Regions from separate parts of the Paenibacillus sp. J22R3 genome, predicted to be linked through region 2. Evidence: riboswitches for the same ligand, from Rfam matches in the RefSeq annotation. Region 2 holds a riboswitch; each other region holds the start of a gene.
What was found. A riboswitch is a leader RNA that binds a small molecule or an ion and turns the genes downstream of it on or off. The one in region 2 is predicted to bind cyclic di-GMP.
Positions count from the first base shown of each region.

Region 1: linked by a shared signal. The riboswitch ahead of AC0YN4_RS09750 (methyl-accepting chemotaxis protein) and the one ahead of AC0YN4_RS10245 (putative bifunctional diguanylate cyclase/phosphodiesterase) in region 2 are both predicted to bind cyclic di-GMP.
Region 3: linked by a shared signal. The riboswitch ahead of AC0YN4_RS16340 (PilZ domain-containing protein) and the one ahead of AC0YN4_RS10245 (putative bifunctional diguanylate cyclase/phosphodiesterase) in region 2 are both predicted to bind cyclic di-GMP.

Region 1 covers NZ_JBWDNS010000002.1:321,916-329,686, forward strand. The annotation lists gene AC0YN4_RS09725 (carbohydrate ABC transporter permease) at 1-1,296, shown strand, start outside; gene AC0YN4_RS09730 (SDR family NAD(P)-dependent oxidoreductase) at 1,306-2,079, shown strand; gene dgoD (galactonate dehydratase) at 2,138-3,271, shown strand; gene AC0YN4_RS09740 (acyl-CoA thioesterase) at 3,603-3,992, shown strand; gene fumC (class II fumarate hydratase) at 4,202-5,581, shown strand; cyclic di-GMP riboswitch class I at 5,689-5,780, shown strand; gene AC0YN4_RS09750 (methyl-accepting chemotaxis protein) at 5,855-7,390, shown strand; gene AC0YN4_RS09755 (aldolase catalytic domain-containing protein) at 7,497-7,771, shown strand, end outside.
Region 2 covers NZ_JBWDNS010000002.1:449,005-456,775, reverse strand. The annotation lists gene AC0YN4_RS10260 (ABC transporter permease) at 1-375, opposite strand, end outside; gene AC0YN4_RS10255 (AraC family transcriptional regulator) at 594-2,942, opposite strand; gene AC0YN4_RS10250 (GntR family transcriptional regulator) at 2,961-4,109, opposite strand; cyclic di-GMP riboswitch class I at 4,366-4,467, shown strand; gene AC0YN4_RS10245 (putative bifunctional diguanylate cyclase/phosphodiesterase) at 4,587-6,800, shown strand; gene AC0YN4_RS10240 (hypothetical protein) at 6,859-7,170, opposite strand; gene AC0YN4_RS10235 (hypothetical protein) at 7,167-7,487, opposite strand; gene AC0YN4_RS10230 (alpha-helical endospore appendage domain-containing protein) at 7,487-7,771, opposite strand, start outside.
Region 3 covers NZ_JBWDNS010000003.1:332,508-340,278, reverse strand. The annotation lists gene AC0YN4_RS16360 (class I SAM-dependent methyltransferase) at 1-740, shown strand, start outside; gene AC0YN4_RS16355 (histidine kinase N-terminal 7TM domain-containing diguanylate cyclase) at 826-2,550, shown strand; gene AC0YN4_RS16350 (GGDEF domain-containing protein) at 2,563-3,249, shown strand; gene AC0YN4_RS16345 (HD-GYP domain-containing protein) at 3,286-4,368, shown strand; cyclic di-GMP riboswitch class I at 4,400-4,503, shown strand; gene AC0YN4_RS16340 (PilZ domain-containing protein) at 4,633-5,346, shown strand; gene AC0YN4_RS16335 (O-antigen ligase family protein) at 5,498-7,594, shown strand; gene AC0YN4_RS16330 (MazG nucleotide pyrophosphohydrolase domain-containing protein) at 7,755-7,771, shown strand, end outside.

The DNA.
Region 1 (7,771 bases), 130 kb from region 2:
AAGGGCGGATTATCCGTCAAAATCGTCTCCTACTCAGTTGCCATTTTCTTTATTCTATCGTCGATCGTTCCACTTGTCTGGATGATCAGCTCATCCATGAAAGATAACATTTCTATTTACAGCTTTCCGCCTAAATGGGTTCCTGAGGTACCCAAAACCGTAAGCGTGACGCTCAATTACGATGGCGCGGATATTACGAAGCCTGAAGAGTATGAGCTGGATGCCATGGAGGCCATTTGGTTCACTTGGAAAAGAATGCAGAATGAAGCGGTCGGCGCGATGAAGGTAACCGGCGTAAAGGATGGCGTCATCGTGTATACAGCGTCGATGCCGGCTTATAACTTTACGGTTGGACGGCCGCAGATCGTTCCGACCATGGTAGCGACACATGCAGTGATGAAGAACAAGCTGGCCAAAATTCGTGCCGGGAAATTTACAACGTTCGATTTCAAAGGTGAAGGCGGAGCTTATAAGGGCTCCACTGAAATTGCAGCGGAATTGCCGCTTCACGCGACAAACGCGCTGAAATGGCTTTCGGAATCGAAAGTTGTGAAAGGTAAAGTGCTCACCATCTCTGAGGTGAAGGACTGGAAAAGGCTGTTCGACAATTACATCGTGCTATGGAAAAAGTCCGGTGACGAAAGCAAAGGCGCTAATTTCGGCTTCCCGCACTTCTTATTGAACAGCGTGATCGTAACCGGATCAACGATTATTCTTCAACTGCTGATCGGCGGAACTGCAGGTTACGCGCTTGCTCATCTTGTTCGGAGCAAGGTCGGTACGTGGCTCACGTTGTTCTTCGTAGCGACGATTATGATTCCGGAGATCGCCATCCTCGTTCCGCTCTATTTAACGATGGATAAACTCCACCTGGTCAACTCGTTGTGGGGGATTATTTTACCGCATACGGCGTGGGGGATCGTTATCTTCTTGTTCAAAGGATTCTTCGAACAGCTGCCGGGCGAGCTGCTTCAGGCGGGACGCATCGACGGTGCCTCCGAGTTTAAGATTTTCTGGAGAATCATCGTACCGATGTCGGCACCGATCTTTACGGTTGTCGCGGTTATGACGTTTATTGCGGTATGGAATGAATTCCTGTGGCCGCTTGTTGTTGCTCGAACGCAAGACGTATGGACATTCACCGTTGCGCTTAATGACTTCCAGCAGCGGCAAAGCATGGGGTCCAACGTCATTATGTCCAGCTTAGTTATCGCAACTATTCCGCTCATGATTATCATCACTTCCTGTCAGAAACTCATCGAGAAGGGTGTTTCTTTCACAGGCTTGAAAGGGTAGGGGACTTACGTGGATCGCAAAGTTGCTTTAGTAACAGGCTCAGGTCGCGGGATCGGCAGAGGCATTGCACTTGCTTTTGCAAGGTCAGGTTATGATGTGTGCGTCAATTACAACACCAGTGCGGAGATGGCACAGGAAGTAGTGCGTGAGATTAACGCCTTCGGCGTGAAGGCGGAGGCCGTACAAGCCAATATCTCAACGCTAGAGGGAGTCGAGTCGCTGTTCGAGCAATTTAATAGTCGATTCGGCAGATTGGATGTACATGTCAACAATTCGGGCATCACGCGGATGAAGCCGTTCCTTGAAACGCCGCCGGAGCTGTTCGACGAGGTGTTCAATACCGATTTGAAGGGACTCTACTTCTGCTCGCAACAGGCGGCGCGGCTCATGGTCAAGAACGGCACAAGCGGCGTTATTATTCAGATTAGCTCCAACCATGCCGAAGGAACATGGGCGAATTCCACCGTCTATGCCGCGGCGAAGGCAGCTGTAAACAAGCTGACGAAGAACATGGCACTCGATTTGTCTCCTCATGGCATTCGGGTTGTCGGCATCGCGCCGGGCTACACGAAGAACGGTTGGGGCGATGGCAATGAGCGCGTTCAGAAGATCATCGAATCGGTCTCATCACGTATCCCAATGGGACGATTCTGTACGCCGGCGGAAGTAGGCGAAGCGGCTGTATTTCTGGCTTCGGACAGCGCGGGTTATATGACAGGAACGACTATGTTTATGGATGGCGGCGCATTGCTCCCGGTATGGGCAGAGAAGGGGAACGGGTAACGGAGAGTTGCTCAATGCTCGATGAAACCAGTATAGGACGTAAAGGAGATCGAAAGCTGTGAAAATAACTGATTTGAAGCTCTATCATGTGAAACCTCGCTGGTTGTTTCTGAAGATTGAGACCGATGAAGGCATAGTTGGCTGGGGCGAGCCAATCGTCGAAGGTCGTGCTCTTACCGTGGCGACAGCCATTGAAGAGTTGAAGCGTTACTTGATCGGCGAAGATCCGCTTCGTATTGAGCATCACTGGCAAATCATGTACCGGGGCACGTTCTATCGCGGCGGCCCTGTCCTCGTGAGCGCGATAAGCGGGATCGAGCAGGCGCTGTGGGATATTAAAGGCAAGTTCTACAACATGCCTGTCTATGAAATGCTCGGCGGCAGAGTGCGCGATAAAATCCGCATGTACTGTCACTGCCACGGTGAAACACCGGAAGCGTTCGCAGCCAACGCTAAGCGTAGAGTAGAAGCTGGCTTCAACGCCATTAAAACAGGTGTAGACGCACCGGTACGGCATGTGGATTCGCTGGCTTTCGTGGAGAGCCAAGTGAACAAGTTCATTGCAGCCCGCGAAGCTGTGGGCAGCGGTGTCGACATTGCGATCGACTTTCACGGTCGGGTCAGCCCGGCTATGGCGATTCGCCTTGCCGCGGCACTCGAACCCTATTATCCGATGTTTATTGAAGAGCCTTGCTTGCCTGAGAATGTGGACTCCCTCCTGCGCATAGCACAATCGACAAGCATTCCGATCGCAACGGGCGAGCGGTTGTTTACACGGTGGGGCTTCCGCGAAGCGTTGGAGAAAGGCGCAGTAGCAATCGTTCAGCCGGACCTATGCCATGCAGGCGGAATCTTCGAAGGACGCAAAATCGCCGCAATGGCGGAAACGTACTACGCTTCCATCGCACCGCATAATCCGCTTGGACCGATTTCGCTTGCGGCCTGCTTGCAGCTCGATGCTTGTACGCCGAACTTCTTGATCCAAGAGCATCCGTCTATGGCGGAGAAGTGGGACCTTGGAGAAGGCTACTTGAAGAAGCCGTTTGAAGTTATCGATGGTCACGTCGCTATCCCGCAGGGGCCTGGCCTCGGTATCGAAATTAATGAAGAAGCGCTCATTGAACGCGGCTACGCAGGCGACTGGGATACACCTCGTCTGGCGTACGACGATGGCTCGTTCGCAGAGTGGTAAAATGATAGGCCGTTCTCTCCGGTAGGTTCGGAGAGAGCGGTCTTCTTGCTGTTTTGCATGGTGAATGATAGAGAAGCTTAATGGTTAGTTTGAAAACTTGAGAGTTCGATATTTCGACTCTCAGCGCCGTGTATCGGCATATTTTCTGCGCTGAGAGTTCGTTTTCTGCACTCTCAGCGTCTAGCGCGGGGAGCGGAATATTGCCTTTTCATGACTAGTTGATTTGGCACTCTCCACTCGCTTTGACAAGCATACTCTCGCCCGCTAACATGAAGGCAACTAGGCCTGATCTGTACAAGGCGGCTGCAACAACGGAGGAGTGTGTGGATCGATGCAAGCGAATCTGGAGCTAATCGTCCGTTCAACGGAAATCGATGTGAACGGGCATGTGAACAATGCCAAGTACTTGGAATATCTCGAATGGGGACGGGAAGCATGGTATGAGCAGGCGGGCTTGCACTATGATGTGTTACTTGCGATGGGTGTTCAGACGGTAACGGTCAATATCAATATCAACTATCGCAAGGAATGCAGGCAAGGCGATCGGTTGACGGTTACAACATCGCCGGAGCGGGCCGGGCGTAGCAGCTATGTGCTCAATCAGGAGATCGTGAACGAGAAAGGCGAGCTATGCGGGGACGCGGTCGTTACTTGTGTGACGATGGATTCCAACACGCGCAAGAGCCGGGAGCTGCCTCCGGAACTAAGAGGTCAGTTTTAAATGTTGCGATAGAATGCAACTTCGCCCCTGGATCAGCCAATGACACGGAATCGCAGTTGCGAGGTTTCAGACAGAAGCCGTATTGCAAGCCCGCAAATAGGCAATCATGGGAAAGAGGCGATGCATGCTCGTAGATGCATCGCCTCTTTCATAGGGTATATAGAGAGTAAGCCGAAACAGAAATAATCCGTAATGAGGAGGTAGTCGCGATGAGCGATTTTCGCATGGAGAAGGATTCTATGGGTGAGATACAGGTTGAGGCGCACCGGCTGTGGGGAGCGCAAACGGAGCGCAGTCTGCACAATTTTCGAATCGGTACGGAGAAGATGCCGCGCGAGTTAATTACCGCTTTCGCTTATCTGAAGAAAGCAGCAGCAACCGTGAACGGAAGCTTGGGGAAGTTGGATACCCTTAAATCAGAAGCGATTGCGGCTGCAGCGGATGAGGTGATTGCAGGAAAGTGGCAGGATGAGTTTCCGCTTGCTGTATGGCAGACCGGGAGCGGCACGCAGTCCAACATGAACGTCAATGAAGTGATAGCAAGACGTTCGGCGCAGCTGCTCCGGGAGAAGGGGCAAGAAGCAGCCGTTCATCCCAACGATGATGTCAACCGCTCGCAGAGCTCCAACGATACATTCCCCACCGCGATGCATATCGCCGCGCTGATTGCGGTAGAGGACCTCGTCCTGCCGGCGATTGCGCAGCTGAAATCCACACTCGAGCAGAAGAGTGCTAGCTTCATGGAGGTCATCAAAATCGGCCGCACCCATCTGCAGGATGCCACACCGCTTACGCTCGGCCAGGAAATCAGCGGCTGGGTTCGGATGCTGGAGAAAGGGGAGCGTAATATCAGAGCAAGCCGCGAGGAGCTGCGTGAGCTTGCCATCGGAGGCACAGCCGTGGGAACGGGGCTGAATGCCCCGCAGGGCTTTAGCGAGAAGGTGTCGGCGGAGATCAGCCGCCTCACAGGCAAGAACTTCATCAGCGCGCCGAACAAATTTCACGCGCTGACGAGCCACGACGAGATCGTCTTCGTACACGGCGCAATTAAAGCGCTCGCCGCGGACTTAATGAAGATCGCGAACGACGTGCGCTGGCTCGCAAGCGGACCTCGCTGCGGGATTGGCGAGATTCGTATCCCGGAGAACGAGCCGGGCAGCTCCATTATGCCGGGGAAGGTCAACCCAACGCAGTGTGAGGCGCTGACGATGGTCGTCTGTCAGATCATGGGCAATGACGCGGCAATCGGCTTCGCGGCCAGTCAGGGAAACTTCGAGCTGAATGTGTTTAAGCCTGTCATCATTCACAATTTCCTGCAGTCGACCCGTATTCTCAGCGACGCGATTCGCTCCTTCGATGAGCATTGTGCGGTCGGCATTGAGCCGAATCGGGAAGCCATCGCTCGGCATCTAAACGAGTCGTTGATGCTCGTCACGGCGCTGAATCCTCATATCGGCTATGAGAATGCGGCGGCCATTGCCAAGTCCGCTCACAAGGAGGGCCTGACGCTTCGCGAGGCTGCCATTCGCAGTGGGCTTATTACGGCAGCCAAGTTCGACGAAGTGGTGAGAGCAGAAGAGATGATCTGACAAATTCGACAAAACAATACAAATTACGCTATGTACAAACAGGGCTTTCCCCTCATATAATTAACCCTGTTAACAGTACCATGACCATAGTATCCGACTACTTCTTCATATGATAATGGCAAACCAACGGAAACGTTGGGACGCAAAGCCTAGGCCTAAAGCATCGCAATTCAGATGCCATGGTGGACAGGTTACCGAGTGAAAAGGAGTCCATCCTTAACGCGGGTGGACTCTTTTTATATGTATACATATATGGGGAGGTAGGCAAGTTGTATGCTTAGAGAGAAAAACCGTGTCATGTTATTCATTTCTACAATTATTGTGCTATTATCGCTTCTGGTACACGCATTCGATTGGCTCGGTTTCTCCATGCATCATGATCATCAAACGGACATGAATGGTTCTACGTTCCACACTTTCCTTAAGCAAACGTTCTTGGCATTACCGATTATTTTCTTACTGCTTGCCGGGATTTGCATGCGGTTGCAGAAGGAGCAGCAGTCCGTTCCGCTTCTATTGACACTGTCGCTTACCTTCAGCAGCATATCGATCATCTCAGGCGGCAACGGCATGGTGGAATATCATTTCTCCATCTTTATGGTACTCGCTATTATTTTGTACTACGACCTCATCGCAATGCTTCTCATCAGCACCGTTATCTTCGCACTTCAGCATGTACTCGGCTTCTTAATCTTCCCAGACCTTGTCTACGGAACCCGTGATTACTCACTTGCCATGGTCTCCATTCACATCGTATTTGTCGTCTTGTTTATCGGCGCGGTTACCTATCAAATTGTGACGCGCAGAGCATTCATCCTCGCGTTGGAATCGGCCCAACAGCAGAAGATTCAAGCAGCGGTCAAACAAATTATTGAAAATGTGACGGAAACGTCGGACCAAGTGCTCATGAATTCCAAAGAGCTCAGCTGCAATGCGGCTACGCTTAATCTCTTGGCAGGGGATATTGTACAAACGATGCATAAGGTTGATGCCACGGCGCATTTGCAGGAGCATGGCGCACAGACAGGCAAGAGGGTCATCGGAGAGATGCTCCGAGACATCCATACCATTGCCGAAACGTCTGCTACGGTGTCAACTTTCTCCAGTGAGGTAGCGACGGAGGCCGATAACGGGAATGAGGCCATACAGAAGGCTGTCAGGCAGATGACATCGATGAGCAATGCCGTCCAAGAGTCCGCAACCAAAGTAAAGCTGCTCGGTCAGCGTTCGCAAGAAATAGATGACATTACAAGCTTAATTGCAGACATCGCTTCACAAACCAGTCTGCTGGCACTGAATGCGGCGATTGAAGCGGCGCGGGCCGGCGAGCATGGACGTGGGTTTACCGTCGTATCTAATGAAGTGCGCAAGCTGTCTGAACAAACAACTGCCTCTGCCCAGAGAATCGCTGAGCTTGTTCAAGACATTCAGGCTAATAACCGTGCTTCTATCCATTCCATGGATCAAGTCATTGAAGAGGTTGCATCAGGCAACCAAGCCGTATGTGATGCGGGAGCCGCATTCGAACGGATCATGCGATCCATCAAAACCGTCGCAGAGCAAATTCATTATATTTCCGGTGCCTCTCAGCAAATGACAGCAAGCACGAAGCAGTTCAGCGTCAACATTGAGGAAATCTCCCGAATGTCCGTTGAATTAACAGGCAGCGTCAAGACGGTTACGGGCAGCTCGAATGAGCAGCATCAGCTTATTTCCAGATCGTCGGAGCTTGCGACAATGCTGGAGAAATTAAGCGATAAATTGGATCAAACGATGGTCAGCACGAGGAAATCGTTCCGCGCCATTTAATCCGAAGAGTCCTGCAATTCTGACAAAAATGACTTTGCGTTCATAGCCAATATCAAGTATTATGAGTAGAAAAGACAAGATCTGGCTAAAAAGGAGACACAATGCTATGAATGCTTCGAAAAAAAGTCATTGTAAAATCGTCGACTGCACGATCCGCGACGGCGGGCTCGTCAATAACTGGGATTTCAGCGTTGAGTTCGTTCAGCATCTATACAACTCGCTGAATGAAGCTGGCGTCGAGTATATGGAAATCGGGTACAAAAACTCTCCGAAGCTGCTCAAAGGCGCTGAAGATGCGGGGCCATGGCGCTTCCTGGACGACGACTTCCTTCGTAAAGTCATCCCGCAGAAGCTGAATACGAAGCTCTCTGCACTTGTCGA
Region 2 (7,771 bases):
GTAAGGGAAGAACAGGATCGTTTGAAAAATTTTCACGAGCTTTCTGCCCATTTCTGCCATCAGCAGTCCAACAATAACGGAGCAGATCGTCCCGACGACGATGAATACCCCATTCAACAGTAGCGTGTTTCGCGTTATCCGCATCGCATCCTGGGAGTTAAAGAAGAACTTAAAATTGTTTAAGCCCGACCAGGCGCTGCCCCAAATGCCATCGGCATAATTGATGTCTTTAAATGCGATCACGATGCCAAAGAGCGGCAGGTAATAGAAAATAAAGACGACGATGATCGCAGGCAGGCTGATCATGAATAAGCTTCTGCCTTTCGTGAAATGCTTCCATTCCTTCTTGAATACCGAAGTGATTCCTCTGCTCATGTGCTCCTCCTTTGTGCCGTTTTGCGATTTCGTTGTTTACGATTCTGAGCATACGGCCCACGGGGGCATCGGCGAAACTGCTCATTTTTGCAGCGTCAAAAAAGCACTGTACGATTTTCAAATTTGCCGAAAATCCACTGTACAAAAACAAAAAAAGGCCGCCGATACTGGGATCGGCGGCCTTTCTAAATCTGTGACGCGAATGTTCCGACTCACGACTACCCTTTCCCCCGCCCGGCAATATACTCACGCGGCGTCATGCCGAACTTCGCCTTGAACAATTTATAGAAATAGCTTTCATTCTCAATGCCCACTCGGCGCATGATTTCTTGAATGCTCAGCTTCGAGTTCTCCATCCACTCCACCGCTTTCGTCAGCCGGACTTGATTGATGTACTCCGGTATCGACATGCCGAAATGCTCCTTCGATATCTTGCTCAGCTTATAGGCGGAGAGTCGCATCATGCCCGAAATATCGGTCGCCGAGAGGGAAGAGTCGAAATAATTCGAATCGATGAAAGCCTTGATCGTATCTGCAGCTACCTGATTGCCTTCCTCGGCAGCTGATTTGCGCTCACTCGTCATCGTCTGAACCGCTTCAAGCAGCTGCTCCTCGAACTGCTCTGCCGTCTCCTCCTCATACAGCTCCCGATTCAGCAGCTTCGCATGAATATGAATCGGCTCCTTGAGGGAACGGTTCATTTCGTACACAGCTTTCTTCAAATGATGCACAACCTGCATGCTGACAAGCATAATATCGCTGTACTCCAGCTTGCGGATATAACGGAACAGCTCGCGGAATTTCTCTTCCGTTCGCACGGGATCGCCCTTCTTGACAACCTCGATGAACTTGCCTGTAAGCTCCATCACCTGCTCCATATCAATACTGCTCGTCTGCTCATCGATCTCAGCTTGCGTGATAATCGCCATATGGCCTCGCACATAACGATAGGAGCTGTTCGTGAAGGTGTGACTGTACGACGCCGCAATCGCTTGATAGTGTTCAATCGGCTCGCTGATGGCGACAGAGAAGGAAATTTTGTAATGCTCTTTAATGTAATGCTGCGCTTCCGACAGCAGCTCCTTAACCATCTCTGGCTGCGGCGCAGAATCAATATTGAGAAGGATCGTGAACGAATCATCCTTCATATCTACGGTTTGCTGAGCGAATGACCTGCTAATCACCTCTGTCGTTATGTTGGCGATTGCGAAGCGCAGAAGCTCTCGCTCAACCAAGCTCTTCGTCATGAACAGCTTATAGTTGTCGATACGCAGCACGCAAAGCAGAAACGGCTTCTCCTGCGACAACGCAGGATGGAGCGAATGCAGCGCCTCCCCGAATGCCGTGCCGCTCATACTGAAGCTGTCGACAAGCAAACGTTTGAGAAAATACAATTTCATAATGCCGGTATTATTGTTTTTCTCCAGATGATACTCGTACAGCTGCTCTCTTGATTTCTGATACACCTCGGTCAAATAGGAGAATTCATCCTTAGCTCCCGGAGCCACAGATCCGCCGCGTGAGGTCTGTTCCATCAGCCTTCTGACCGGCTTGTAGATCCCTCTTGAAACCGACAAGGTCAGCAGCAGCGCACCGGCAAAGATCGCCAATGTAATGAGCAGAATCGTATCCAGCAGCTGCTTCAAGTTCGCATACGCCTCTTTGTAAGGCTTCGCATCAAGCAGTGTCCAGCCGGTCTTCTCCAGACGAATATACGAGATGATATATTTCTCGCCGCCAATGCTTTGATTAAAGAAACCTGACGGCTGCGCAGCCAAGCCTTCTGAGCTGCCCGCCTGGTCCACATAAGCTTGCCTAATCGTATTCGCGAATGTTGAGGTTTGTACCGGATTACCCGGATCGGTCTCAATCAGCCCATTGCCGCTGTCCAAGATGTAGAGCTCACTTCGCGCGCCGGCCTCAATCCGGTTAATCGCACGGATGTTATCGACGAGCCAGTCCAGCTTTATGTTCAGAATGATGGCGCCATCCATACGGTTATCGCGATCCGTCGTCTCATACATCACATAGCTTAATACCGTATTCGCAGCAGCTCCGGCTGCGCCTTGATCAGCGGCTTCCGCACTGCGTCGCACGATTGCACGGAGCACCGGAATGTTCGTATAGCTTTGCAATACTTTATCGAGCTCTGCGTCCTTATGATACAAATCGCCATATGTCGAGTAATATAGTTTCTTATGATTGTTATAGATGTAGATGGACTGAATGAATGGATTGTTCGCCACAATCGTCGCGTTTAGTTTATTAATGACATTCAAATGCTCGTACGTTTCCTCATCGTTCAAATACATAAGCGCCTTCACGTCGTTGCTGCCATAGGTGGAGAGGGTAATATTGCGAATCATCGTATCGAGATAATCGATGTTGTATTTCATCTGCGAGAGTACCTTCTGGCTGTTCTCGTATTCGCTCTTGAACACCTTCTTCTCTACATTCACATACACAAGCGTGGAGAACGAAACGACGATTAGCAAAATAATGCTGGTGATCCACAAGAATATGCGCAGCAAATATTTCTTCTCTTGAAACAGACGAATGAAGCTCATAAGCAAGTACCACCCTTGTTATTCAATCTTTGCTTCCCAAACCGAACTGCCGTAATGAATGTCCGCTTTGCATATATGCCCGGCAACCGCAATCGGCTGCTTGCCTTCTGCCGCGTGCAATAACTGAAGGGCAGCACTTCGTCCCATATCATAGAAAGGCTGGTTCGCACCTGTAATATCTAGTTGGAGTTTCCCGTTCAACCCCTGCGCATCATAAGTAACAAAGGACATCTCGTCCGGGACACGCTTGCCAAGCCGCTCAAGTGCAGCGAGCGCAGCCTCGGCAATCTGATCATTCGCTGCAAATACAGCCGTGTACCGCGTCATCTCCAGTGCATTCGCAAGCCGAGCAACAAAGTCTTCGAACTCGCTCTCGAAATTCTCGAACCGAGTCGGGATGCATAAGTCGTATTCAGCTTCAAAAGAAACGCCTGCTTCAATAAACGCTTGTCTCATGCCAAGCAGCCGTTCATAGAACGTGCTGAGGTCCGAATTGCGTACGAATGCAATCCGCCGATGTCCCTTGGCAAGCAGCAATTTCGTAAGCGAATACGCGCCTGAAGCGTTATCGCTCGTCACAAAAGGAATATCGGTGTCCCATACGCGCCTATCCAGAAAAATGACCGGAATGCCGCAACCCGCTAACTCCTCGTAGATCTGCCGACTGCGAGGCTCGTCCTGGCCGCCGTGAATCGGACTCAGAATAATCCCCTCCACTCGCCTTGCAATCGCGCTCGCAACGAATGACTCCAGCTTATCTAGGCTGCGATTATCGCTGCTGCTCATGAGCTGATAGCCCTTCGGCTGAAGCACATCCTCGATCCCGCGCAGAGCGGCTCCCCATAGCGGATTATCGATACCGATAACCGATGCAGCAATGAGTCCGCTCCCGTTCCCATTCCCGCTCCTTATTCGACTGGTCGGCTGAGACAAGAGCCCTCCATCTGCCAAATATGTACCTCGGCGATTATCTCGTGTCAGAAGCCCTTCCCCACACAATTCCTTAATCGCCTTCTCTATTGTATTAACGCTGGATTGATAGGACTCCGCCAAATTCCGGCTGGAAGGCAGGCGTGAAGTGTCCCTCCACTCTCCAGCATGTATGCGCTTTCGAATATCTTCCTTAATCCGGTGATACGGGAATATAGTCAGCCTATTCACCTTCATCTCTGCTAGATTAGCTTGACTATATGATATGTGTATCATCTGTGTCAATCCAGAGTCTGAAATTGATGAACCACATGTATATAGGCCTACTTTTATGAACCTTTAGTCCTTCACTTACGCAACTAAGACATCAATATCACCTATAAATACCAACTCTATCCTTTTAAATAGGTTCCAGAGACTCATTCGCTAGTTTGAGATATTATGGAAAATAGAAATAGCGCTAAATTCCTACATTATTCGTCAAAACTGAATCATTTTTCGCAGGCAAACCCTACGAAAGCAGGGGACGCAAAGTCAATGGGTCTAAGTCTATTCTCCTATAAATGCGATGAGATACGACAGCCAGACTGCCGAAGTTAATCTGCTGACCTTGGTTCTCCAAGCGGGAAGATGCGTATCGGTCTGTTACCGCCATCTTGCTTCGAGCCCGAGGATTTTTGTATACCTATTTGACGTAGAAAGGATGTGTACGGCTTGGCAACCCCTTACGAGCAGTTTAGTTCTAAGCTTCTGACATACACATTAATATTCCTTATTCTGTCTTCTATTCCCATATATGTAACCGTTCTTGCACTTGAGCTAATTACCTTTCAAGTCTTTATTCGATTCGTCGCTTCCGTTATCCCGCTTGGCGTTGTGCTCTACTTCATTTACCGACAAACCTATCAAACGCTCAAAGGAAAAGTCATTATTTCAGCCTATTCGTTCCTGCTCTGCTTCATCGTCATGTGGTTTATCCCAACATCAAACTCCGGCACCGTGGTTTTCCTCTTTGCGCTTCTCTCCCTCATCTATCTGGACCGCTTTGTGACACTAATGGCAAGTGGATATGGCATCCTTGTACTCATCACCCATCAATTATTCAACCCCTATATGCTCGCAACGGATCTGCTCTACCAAATTGTTCAATTCACCTTGTTCACCATGAGCTGTATCACCTGTGTCAGCGTTTGCATCATTGGACGCCGAATCATCGCACATGCGCAGCGAAGCGAGAAGAAAGCGCTGGATAACGAGAATCGGTACCGGCAAATTTTCGAGCTGTCTCCCGAAGCTAATATTGTACAGATCGACTATAAAATCGTTCACATGAATCGATCAGGGCTAACGATGTTAGGCGCACAGCATCTGGATGAGTTAGTCGGCGTCAATGTGTTTGACATCGCATTGCCGGAGTATCACGAGATGATGCGAACCAAATCAACCGACCTCATAGAGGGCCACACTGCCGTTAATCACGCGGAGCTCTGCATTTACAAGCTAAACGGTGAAGTGATCGACGTTGAAACCAATTCCATCTCGATTCTATTTCACAATCAGCCCGCGATCCTATCAAACTTCCGAAATATAACGGAAACGAAGAAGGCTCGTGAAACCATCAACTATATGGCCTATCACGATCAACTGACTGATCTTCCCAACCGCTATCAATTAATAACGAAGCTCGATGCAGAGCTCCGGTATGCGGTACACAAACCATGCAGCTTCGCTCTCCTGTTCCTTGATATGGACAGGTTCAAATCCATCAACGACACATTCGGTCATCCACTGGGGGACCGTCTGCTCAAGAGCTTCGCGAAACGGCTTCAGGCATCGCTGCAGCCAGCTGCATTTGCGGCCAGACTTGCCGGCGACGAGTTTGTCATCCTGCTGCCGAATATCGATGCTGAAACGGTGGGGACGCTTGTTGGCCCTCTGCTGGAGCGGCTCTCTGAACCTTTTATTCTCAGAGGTCAAGAAATCATCGTTACGACAAGCATCGGAATCGCTATGTATCCCAAAGACGGGAAGGATGCCGATACGCTTCTGATTCTCGCAGATGCGGCTATGTATGCGGCTAAGAGGCGGGGAAGAAACAACTACGCCTTCTATAGTAATGAGATGAACGAAGTTAATTTACGGAAAATGATGCTGGAGCAGGACTTGCGCAAAGCACTGCAGCAGGGAGAGCTGCATTTGCTCTATCAGGGCAAGAAGGATTTGCAAGCTGGCAGTTTGAACGGCTTCGAGGCTCTCCTTCGTTGGACGCATCCCAAGTTCGGCGCCGTTCCTCCGGCTGAATTTATTCCGCTTGCGGAAGAAACAGGGCTTATTGTTCCGATAGGAGAGTGGGTCATACGGCAGGTATGTAATCAAATCAATGCTTGGAAGCAAGCGGGCTTGTCTCCTTTGCCGGTGTCCGTGAACTTATCGGTTCGCCAATTCAAACAGGACAACCTGATTGATATGCTGAAGGCGATCCTGCTCTCCACTGCGGTTGAACCACGGCTCATTGAACTTGAAATTACAGAGAGCGTTGCTTCATCGAATTTCGAAGCCCCGCTTATTGAGAAGCTGCATGAAATGAAGGCGCTCGGCGTTGCTATTTCGATTGATGACTTCGGAACCGGATACTCATCGCTTAGCTATCTGCGCCTTTTTCCCGTGGACACCCTTAAGATGGACAAATGCTTCATTCGCAATATTGGTCACAATCAAGATGATCTGGCAATCGTCACGGCGATCATTGGTATGGCTCATAGTCTCAAGCTTCAAGTCCTCGCTGAAGGGGTTGAGAACGAGACTCAGCTTGCACTCTTAAAGGAACAGCGCTGCGACGGTGCTCAAGGCTATCTCATCGGCTACCCTATTGCGGCTGAGGAAGTGGAGCTGCTGATTACTCCGGTCCATGAGCTAAGCAATTCGTAGGGGAGTACAAGCCCGTTCCTATGATGGCCCGAACTCCCTCCAAGCTGCTTGATCATCATTAGGTTTGCTGTTCATAGGCGAGCTGATGGCCATCCTCGAATCCTTTGGCAAAGCCGAGGTTATAGCCTTGATTATAAGCATTATCGAAGGCTCGATTATAACCCGGACTGCTTAAACCCCGCTTCCTTCCACGCTTCTGCTTACGCACGGAAGATTTGCCGGTGCCTGACTTCGTGCGTTTGCGCTTCGTAATCGAGGTAGCCTTCTTCTGGCTGCCTGCTGCTGCCTTGCTTGAAGACTTGTTCGGTGTGACCCGTGGTGTGATTGGTGACTTGCTGACGATCTTCCCGCTTATTCCCGCTGCAATCACTTTCCGGTTCCTCCTTTACCTTCCCGTATTGGATGCGAACCAACCTGCACGGCAGCATTCAGCCATGGCTTGGCAGAGCGGCTGTCTCTGCTTCGACTTTGGCTTTGACTGCTCTCCATGGCGCTTACCATTGCGGTAAGCGTCAGCTGCATCGCCTCAAGCCGCTTCATGTTGCGCTGTATGGCTTCTGCCAGACCGGATGCCCGCTCGGCTTCAGCTGCGACGCTGTTCAGAATTCGAGCGACGGCCTGCTGGCTGCGGGAGAGCGACGCTAGCAGTTCGATTCGTACCTCCCGCTCCTTCAAGCTCCAATTCATTAGTGCCTATCACCCATATCAAACGGTCCGTTCAGCATATTTTCGATGCCGTTCATCGGTCCCGCCCCCATCCCCATATCATCCACCTGGCGCAGTGCCGCCTTCAGTACATTGGTCATCCCATGATTGAGCTTCGCAAGCCCGTCAATCACTTCGACAAGCTGATCATGTACCATCATCGAGGACTTCCATTGGTCTTGCTGCTCCGTAAATGCGTCCGGCGTAATATGATTGCACAGCCAAGCGCGTACCTTCTCCGCTTCGACGGCCTTTGCCTCCAGAAT
Region 3 (7,771 bases), on a different contig from region 2:
AAGTGATCGCGAAGAAACAGGATAAGTTTCGTCAGATCAACCGTTTCTTGGAGATGGTTACGGACGTGCTTCCTCATCTGCCGGCTGATCGCGAAATTACGATTGTGGACTTCGGCTGCGGCAAGTCCTATTTGACGTTTGCCCTCTATCATTTGCTTGCCGTGAAGCAGCAGCGAAGCATCTCGGTAGTCGGTCTTGATTTGAAGGCCGATGTCATAGCATTCTGCTCTGAGCTTGCACAGAAGCTCGGTTATGATAAATTGAAATTCCAAGTCGGAGATATTGCGCAGTATAAGGATCAATCCAAGGTGGATATGGTCGTTACGCTGCATGCTTGCGATACGGCGACTGACGCGGCTCTGGTCAAAGCGGTAGAATGGGGAGCTTCCGTCATTCTGTCCGTCCCTTGCTGCCAGCACGAGCTGTTTCGGCAAATCCGGAACGACGCCATGGCGCCTCTTCTGACGCATGGCCTTCTTAAGGAAAGGTTCTCTGCGCTTGCGACAGATGCCTTCCGCACGCAGCTCCTGGAAGTGCTGGGCTATCGCACGCAGCTGCTGGAATTTATCGACCCGGAGCATACGCCCAAAAACATGCTGATCCGAGCAGTCCGTACAGCAGGTGCTGCGGCTGATTCGGCGCGCAAATGGCAGGAGTATGTCGTCTTCCGCGACATGCTGCAAGTGAAACCTTACTTGGAACAGGCGCTTGGCGACCGATTAAAGCAGGCGCACAACTAATATTTGTTGTTCATGTCAATAAAGGTAACAACTTTATTGTCGAATAAATAAACAGTATGGTAGAATATAGTTACTTCTAAGTAGATTGTCCCAATTCTTTGATACGTTTAACAATTTGATTGTGATTTGGGTGAAGCGAATGGGACTAATGACAGGGCTGGACTTGAGCCTATTTCTTTTTTTGTTCACCATTTTCATCTATGTATTTGCATTTAATGTGATCACAACGCAGCATAAGGTCTATCTATTATTTCACTTCTTCATGATGATTTGGCCACTCGGTCAAGTCGGCATCCACACAACGGATCAACCACACCTCCAGATTATATACATTAATATTTCCTTTGTTGGTTTATCGATGCTTGGCTTCGGGTGGCTTCTATTTACGAAATTTCTGGTAAACGTCAACTACCGGCCGAGTCGCACAACGCTCGTATACATGCTGCTGCCATCCGTTCTTATCTCGATCGGCGTGTTATGGAATCCGTGGGATGCCTTCGCTACCACGGTGGATAATACGTATGATGAGAGGGTCTATGGGCCTATCTTCTGGATCATGGTAGGTGTGTTAATTTCGTATTACGTGTATACGGTACGGATCTTGCTGAAGGCGTACCGTTCACGCAAGCTGTCACAGGATCGAGTACGAATCGCCAACGCACTCACGGGCATATTTATTATGATGGCGTTTCCATTAATGGATTTAGTAGTTAACGTCATTCTTGATCCTTGGCTGCCGGTTATTCCCGGCCTTACGTCGCTTGGCATCGTGTTGTCTGATTTGTATTTCGTATTCTCCTTGAAGAAGCATCGTTCGCTCGACTTGGTTAAGATCGCGCAGCAGGATGTGATGGATACGTTGTCTGTAGGCATTATCGTGCTGGATGAGCATGACAATGTCATTGAGATGAACCGGATTGTCAGCCCGCGTCTTCAAATTGTTATCGGCGAAACGCTCCATATGGAGGAACTGCTCACTTGGTGCAATATTGACAAAGTGAATGAAGAAGAGTTTCTGCACGCGTATAGGACGGACCCTTCTCAGCGAATCCAGACCGAAATCATGATTGAACAGGATGACTCGCACAAGCAGTACTTCTCCCTGCATGTCGGGCCGATCATTGTTAATAAAGGCAGGATCGGCAAGGTCATCACGTTTCAAGAAATTTCCGAGCTTAAGTCGCTTATCTTCAAGTCGCAGGAGCAGTATGCTTCGATGCAAGAGCGCAACCGTGCACTCATCTTTATGCAGGACGAGCTGTTTCAAGCGAATCGTAAGCTGGAACAGATGGCGATTACAGACAGTCTGACAGGCTGCTTTAACCGTAGATTTCTGATGCAGCAGTTAGAGCATGAGGTACTGACGAATGTTCGTTACAAGATTCCGTTTGCGCTCCTATTGTTTGATATCGATTTGTTCAAGCTCGTAAACGATACTTACGGTCATGTGATCGGTGACGAAGTCATTCGGAGAACGGCCGATGCCGTTCGTGGCGCATTAAGAAGAACAGATATATTGGCACGCTATGGCGGGGAAGAGTTTACGGTCTATTTGCCTCATACGAATAAAGAACAAGCAGACATGCTCGCTCAGCGTATTCGTGAGGTTGTTCAGAACAACGAGATTGCCATAGGTCGCGGGCGCTCGCCGGTATCTGTAACAATCAGCATGGGAATGCTTGTGGTGGAAGAACAGTCCGAGCTTCAGATTGAGGACGTCAAAGGTTATATTAGAGACTTGTTCTCGAAGGTGGATTCCGCATTGTATAGAGCCAAAGACAATGGTCGTAATCGGGTAGTGAATTTATAAGGAGGACTGCGAATGTCGCGTAACGGACGTCTTACAGCGTGTGTGGCATCATGTGGAACAACACTAGCTGCAGCGAGTTTATGCCTACTTGCAAGTAAGACACCTACGCCTCTCGCTGTTCTAATCGGTACCGCTGCATTTGCAGCGGCAGCCCTGCCTATTGGCTATTTCTTAGGACTCAAATACGATCGATTGAAGGAAGCTTCTATTCTAGACAGTTTAACAGGATTGTATAATCGCAGGTTCATCGAGGCTAATTTCAAGAAGCTGGCGACTAAAGCAAAGCGTAATCGGAAGAAAATGACGGTCATGCTGCTCGATGTCAATGATTTCAAAGAAGTCAACGACCGTATGGGCCATAACCAAGGGGATACCGCGCTTGCGTTGATTGCAAGAACACTTACGGAATGCGCAACCTACGGTGAAATTATCGGCCGCTGGGGCGGCGATGAATTCATCCTTATTTGTCCCTATGCAGATGACAAAGGAATAGATCGAATCGTAAAGCTCATTCACGAACAGCTCTTTAGCATTTCATTGCGAACCGGATTACGATTGTCAGTTTCGGTTGGACATGCTTCGTTTCCGGAACACGGTATGGAGATTGGCCAGCTGCTGCAAACTGCGGACAAACGAATGTACGCAGAGAAATATGTCCGTAAAGCGCAGTTGACCGAACCGACAGCTTTACAAGCTTAATCCGGGAGCAAGCGGTAAAGGCGGGAATAAACACCGATGAGAAAAGTTCACATCAACTCCGTTCAGCCGGGAGAAAAGTTAGCTCGCCCTATTTTGCAGGAGAATGGGAACATATTGCTTGGCGCCGGTGTGGAGTTAAATCAACGATTTATCGACAGATTGGTTGGTTTAGGCATCGACATGCTTTTCATTGATGATCCCCTGACAGAGGGTTTGGAGCCAACTACGGCTATTCAAGACAGCACGCACAAAGCGGCATCGGATACGATTTACAAGACGATGAATACGCTTATGGATCAACAAGTTACGAAAGGGCGAACGATTGCCCCTGAGCTTGGCCGCACCTTCCGTAAGGTATTCGGCGACATTATGCAGGATCTCATTAGACGTGAAGATGTTATGGTCAGCTTGACGAACATTCACGTGGCGGACAGCTACTTGTTCCACCATTCCTTGAATGTCACGATACTTGCAGGCATTATGGGGTTAGCCAGAGGGTATAACCGAACGCAGCTCGAAGAGCTTGGCATGGGTGCGATGTTGTTCGATATCGGCATGACACGGCTGCCGAAAGAGATTTTGACGAAGACGACTGTATTGACGCCAAGCGAGCGGGCGCTCATGGAGAAGCATACCGAGGATGGCTTCAACATCATCAGAGCGCAGCATGATATTAGTTTACTCTCGGCACATTGCGCGCTGCAGCATCACGAGCGATATGATGGGACAGGTTATCCGCGCAAGCTTAAGCGGGAGGCTATTCATGAATACGCTCAAATCGTGGCGATCGCAGATGTATACGATGCGCTTACTTCTCCAAGGCCGCATCGCAAACGCTATACGCCATCGGAAGCGATCGAGTTTCTGTTCGCTGCTGGAAACACCTATTTTGATTTAGAATTGATCAAAATTTTCTGTAAGCATATATCCATTTATCCGGTTGCAACAACGGTACTGCTCAGTTCGGGGCAAATTGCCGTCGTTGCTTTGAACGACCCGCTCGCGGTTCATCGTCCAACGGTTCGGATCATCCGAGAGCCTGACGGAACAGCGCCTGCTACAGCTTATCAGATCGACCTCAAAGACCAACATAAACTAATGATCGTGAAAGAACTGTAGGTAGGTTAGCATTCTGCTGACAACTGCATATCATCGATACTGGCAAACTTATCGAAAGGTAAGGACGCAAAGTTAAAGGGTCTAAATGTCCGCTCTTCATTATGTAAGCGAACAAATGACAGCCTGACTGCCGAAATGAACACCCGAGATATCTCGCGGTTCCGGAAGCGGCTCCAGTATTACATGAGGAAGCGCTTTTTCTGTTTTATAGCGCCGTACTGTCGTTGCGGGAGCGTTTCTTCATATGTGAAGGGGGAAAAGTAAATGTCAGGCTTAAATGAACGAATCGGATCAAGTAAACCTACCTTTACCATGAAAGCACTGCTCCACAGCCGTACGATGGTCGAGAAAGAAGGTTATGTTGCCACAGGGGTGCTTGCCCATGCAGAAGGCGAAATGATGGAAATCGAACTGACGGAATTCAAGAACTTCGAGCTCGGTGAACCGGTTAGTTTAACCGTCTATTCACCGGTCGGCATTCACCGGCTGCAATCGACGATTATTGCGAAGGCGGAAGGTTCTATTGCGGTTATTTTCCCAGCTCGCTCGCTAACGGGACTTGATGAGAAACGGGAATCGCCGCGAATTGATATTGAGGCAAGAGGCACGATATCGCGTACGTATTCGCAAGAGGTTGAAGGCTCCAAAGGGAATAAAATGACGATTGAAGCTACAGACAGCTTCGATATAGAGCTTAGAAATATAAGCGACACCGGTATAGGGTTTTCCTTGATGAGCCCACCGACGCTTGCGCAAGGTGATACTCTCGAAGTGAGCTTATCACTGGGCTTTAAACTGGATTGTAAGGTTGAAATTATCCGTAAGGATAATGGAAATGAATGGAAGTTTTACGGAGCTCGCTTTCAAGAGTTAGATGAGCAGCAGCAGCGGGCGCTTCGAGCTTATTTGCTGCGTATGCAAATTGAAGCCTATTTCAAGCTTAAGCAGGAGAAATTAACGGCTAAGAAGGGCAGATAAACGCGATTTCAGCGTTGCATATATAAGAAGGCGTTTGAACGGATGATGGTGATCCGGCAGCGTCTTCTTTTTTATAGTCGGACCGTCAATTATGGTACAATTGGAAAAATAACGTAAATCAGATGGGGTTTGAGCAAAAGGGGAAGTGGTTATGCGAAGTGGACTGGCTGCGCTAGCCGTGGCAATTATACTGGCTTGTTCGGCTTATCGCAACGGGATGTTCTTTGATACGATCTTTTATCGGTGGGAATGGATCATCATGGTCGTATGTATACTCGTCATTGGTGCGGGTTCGATTGTTCATTCTCGGAAAGAGGACAGACGGTTCAGCCAGCACGTGCCTTTATCAATCTACGGCCTGCTTGCGATGGCGATGTTATACGGGATTGCCCTGTTTCATCGACCGGCATCCACGCTTGGCAGCCTCGAGGAGGCATTGCGATGGATGGCCAATGCGGCTTTTGCCATTACATTGTACAGCTGGTTCTGTACCAGCTCCGACACGGCTGTGCGGCAGCAGCGTTTGAGATGGCTTTCTGCAGCGATTCAAAGTTCAGGCGCTTTCGTAATCGCTGGTGCGATTGCGGGTTGGATGGGATGGATCACGTTCCCTGAGATCATCATGACTACCGGTGATGTAAGGCTGTCCGCTGTTGGAGCGCGCTTGTCCGGGTTCATGCAATATCCAAATTTCCTAGGCGCTGTTGCAGGAGCGTATCTCCTGTTCTACTTGCTCTTGCTAATTCGATCTAGGGCTGCTGCATTATCGTTCATAGGGGCTGCGGCAGCGGTAGTGCCGGCTGTCCTGGCACTGCTCCTGACCGAATCAAGGGGAGCGTGGCTTGTAACCGCGTTTGTATGGTTCGGCGGACTTCTGATGCTTCGAGGTAAAGAGCGCATAGCATGGCTTATCTATAGCGGCTGGGCTTTGATTGGCGGAGGGGCTGCGTATCGGGCTGTCGTTCAAGCAGGTTTGCGAAGCGGTAATGCAAGTACAGCTGCGGGCGTGGATGCCCAGTTTGCGCTGCATGGTGCGACTTCACAAGAAACCGTGCTATTGCTGATTATCTGCGTGGCTGCGCTTGCCGGATTTATAGGTTTGCAGTGGACGCTGGCAAGAGGAAGAGAGCAGCTGCTTAGCCGGATCGCATGGGGATGCTGGCTTGTAGGTTTACTTGGCATGATCATGCTGCTTCCGGCGGTCATTCAAGGACGGTTGAGCGGCGGGTACCAGACGGCCGGCGCACGGGGGTTATTCTATCAGGATGCGTGGCTGCTCATGAAAGAAGCACTGTTCTTCGGACGAGGCGGCGATACGTGGCGCATGCTGTTTACACAAGTACAGACAGCCCCTTATGTAGGAAATGAAGTACATAGCGGTTACATCGAAATTGCGCTCGATCTTGGCATTGTCGGGCTGTTGGTTTGTGCCATGGTCCTGTTCTTCCTGCTGCGGCAAGTGTGGCAATCGAATCGGATCGGCCTGCTGCCTATTAGTGTGCTGCTACTGCATGCGGCAGTGGATTTCGATATGTCCTTCGGGTATTATTGGCTCTTGCTGCTCAGCTTGGTAGTCTACTACTCCGGTGAGAGCATGGCGGAAGGAAGGCGCGCCATGCTTGCGGCGCCGCTGCTGCGATCGCTGCGGACCGCGCTGCTTGTCGCGGCCGCGGTAGGTCTAACCGCCGCTGCTGTGCTCAGCGTTCGGTTCGACCGTGCCGTGCAGTACCGCGAGGCGGCTGTGTCAGCCGCTCGCAGTGCTGCTGCGCAAACAGCCGCGCTTCGCGCGGCGCTCGAGTTGAATCCGTATTGGACGCGGATTCGACTCGAGCTTGCAGCTTTGGCACCGCCGCCGGAACGGGCGGTGCTGCTGGCGGCCGGACTGCGTTATGAGCCGCAGTCCGTGCCGCTCTTGTGGGCGCTCGGCGCAGCTGCAGCCGAGCAGAGCGATGTGCACGGCGCGGCGGCGTATTGGCGCCTCGCCTTGCACTATGATCGTTACGACCGCGAGAAGCAGACGGACGCGGTCGTCACGATGGCGCAGCTCGCGGATGGCATGCGAGCTGCTTCGCGCCTCGCGGATGCAAGGCTGGCCGCGCAGACGGCCGTTACCTTCTTCGAAGCGTATGAGGCGCAGAAGAACAACCCCGGCGTGAACGGCCGCAAGTTTGCCGTCACGGCAGCGTCCCAGGCAGCGGCGGATCAAAGCCGCCTGCTGCTCAAGCAGCTCGGCCCGGCGGCGAGCTAAGCGATCTCTATCGTCTTGCTTATTACTATTTTGCGTCTTGCTTATTACTATTTTGTGTCTTGCTTATTACTATTTTGCGCCTTGCTCATTACTATTTTCCATCTTGCTCCTTACTAATCTTCATCGTGCACAATCCCATATGTAGAAAGGAACATAGAATATGAATACAGCCGAATT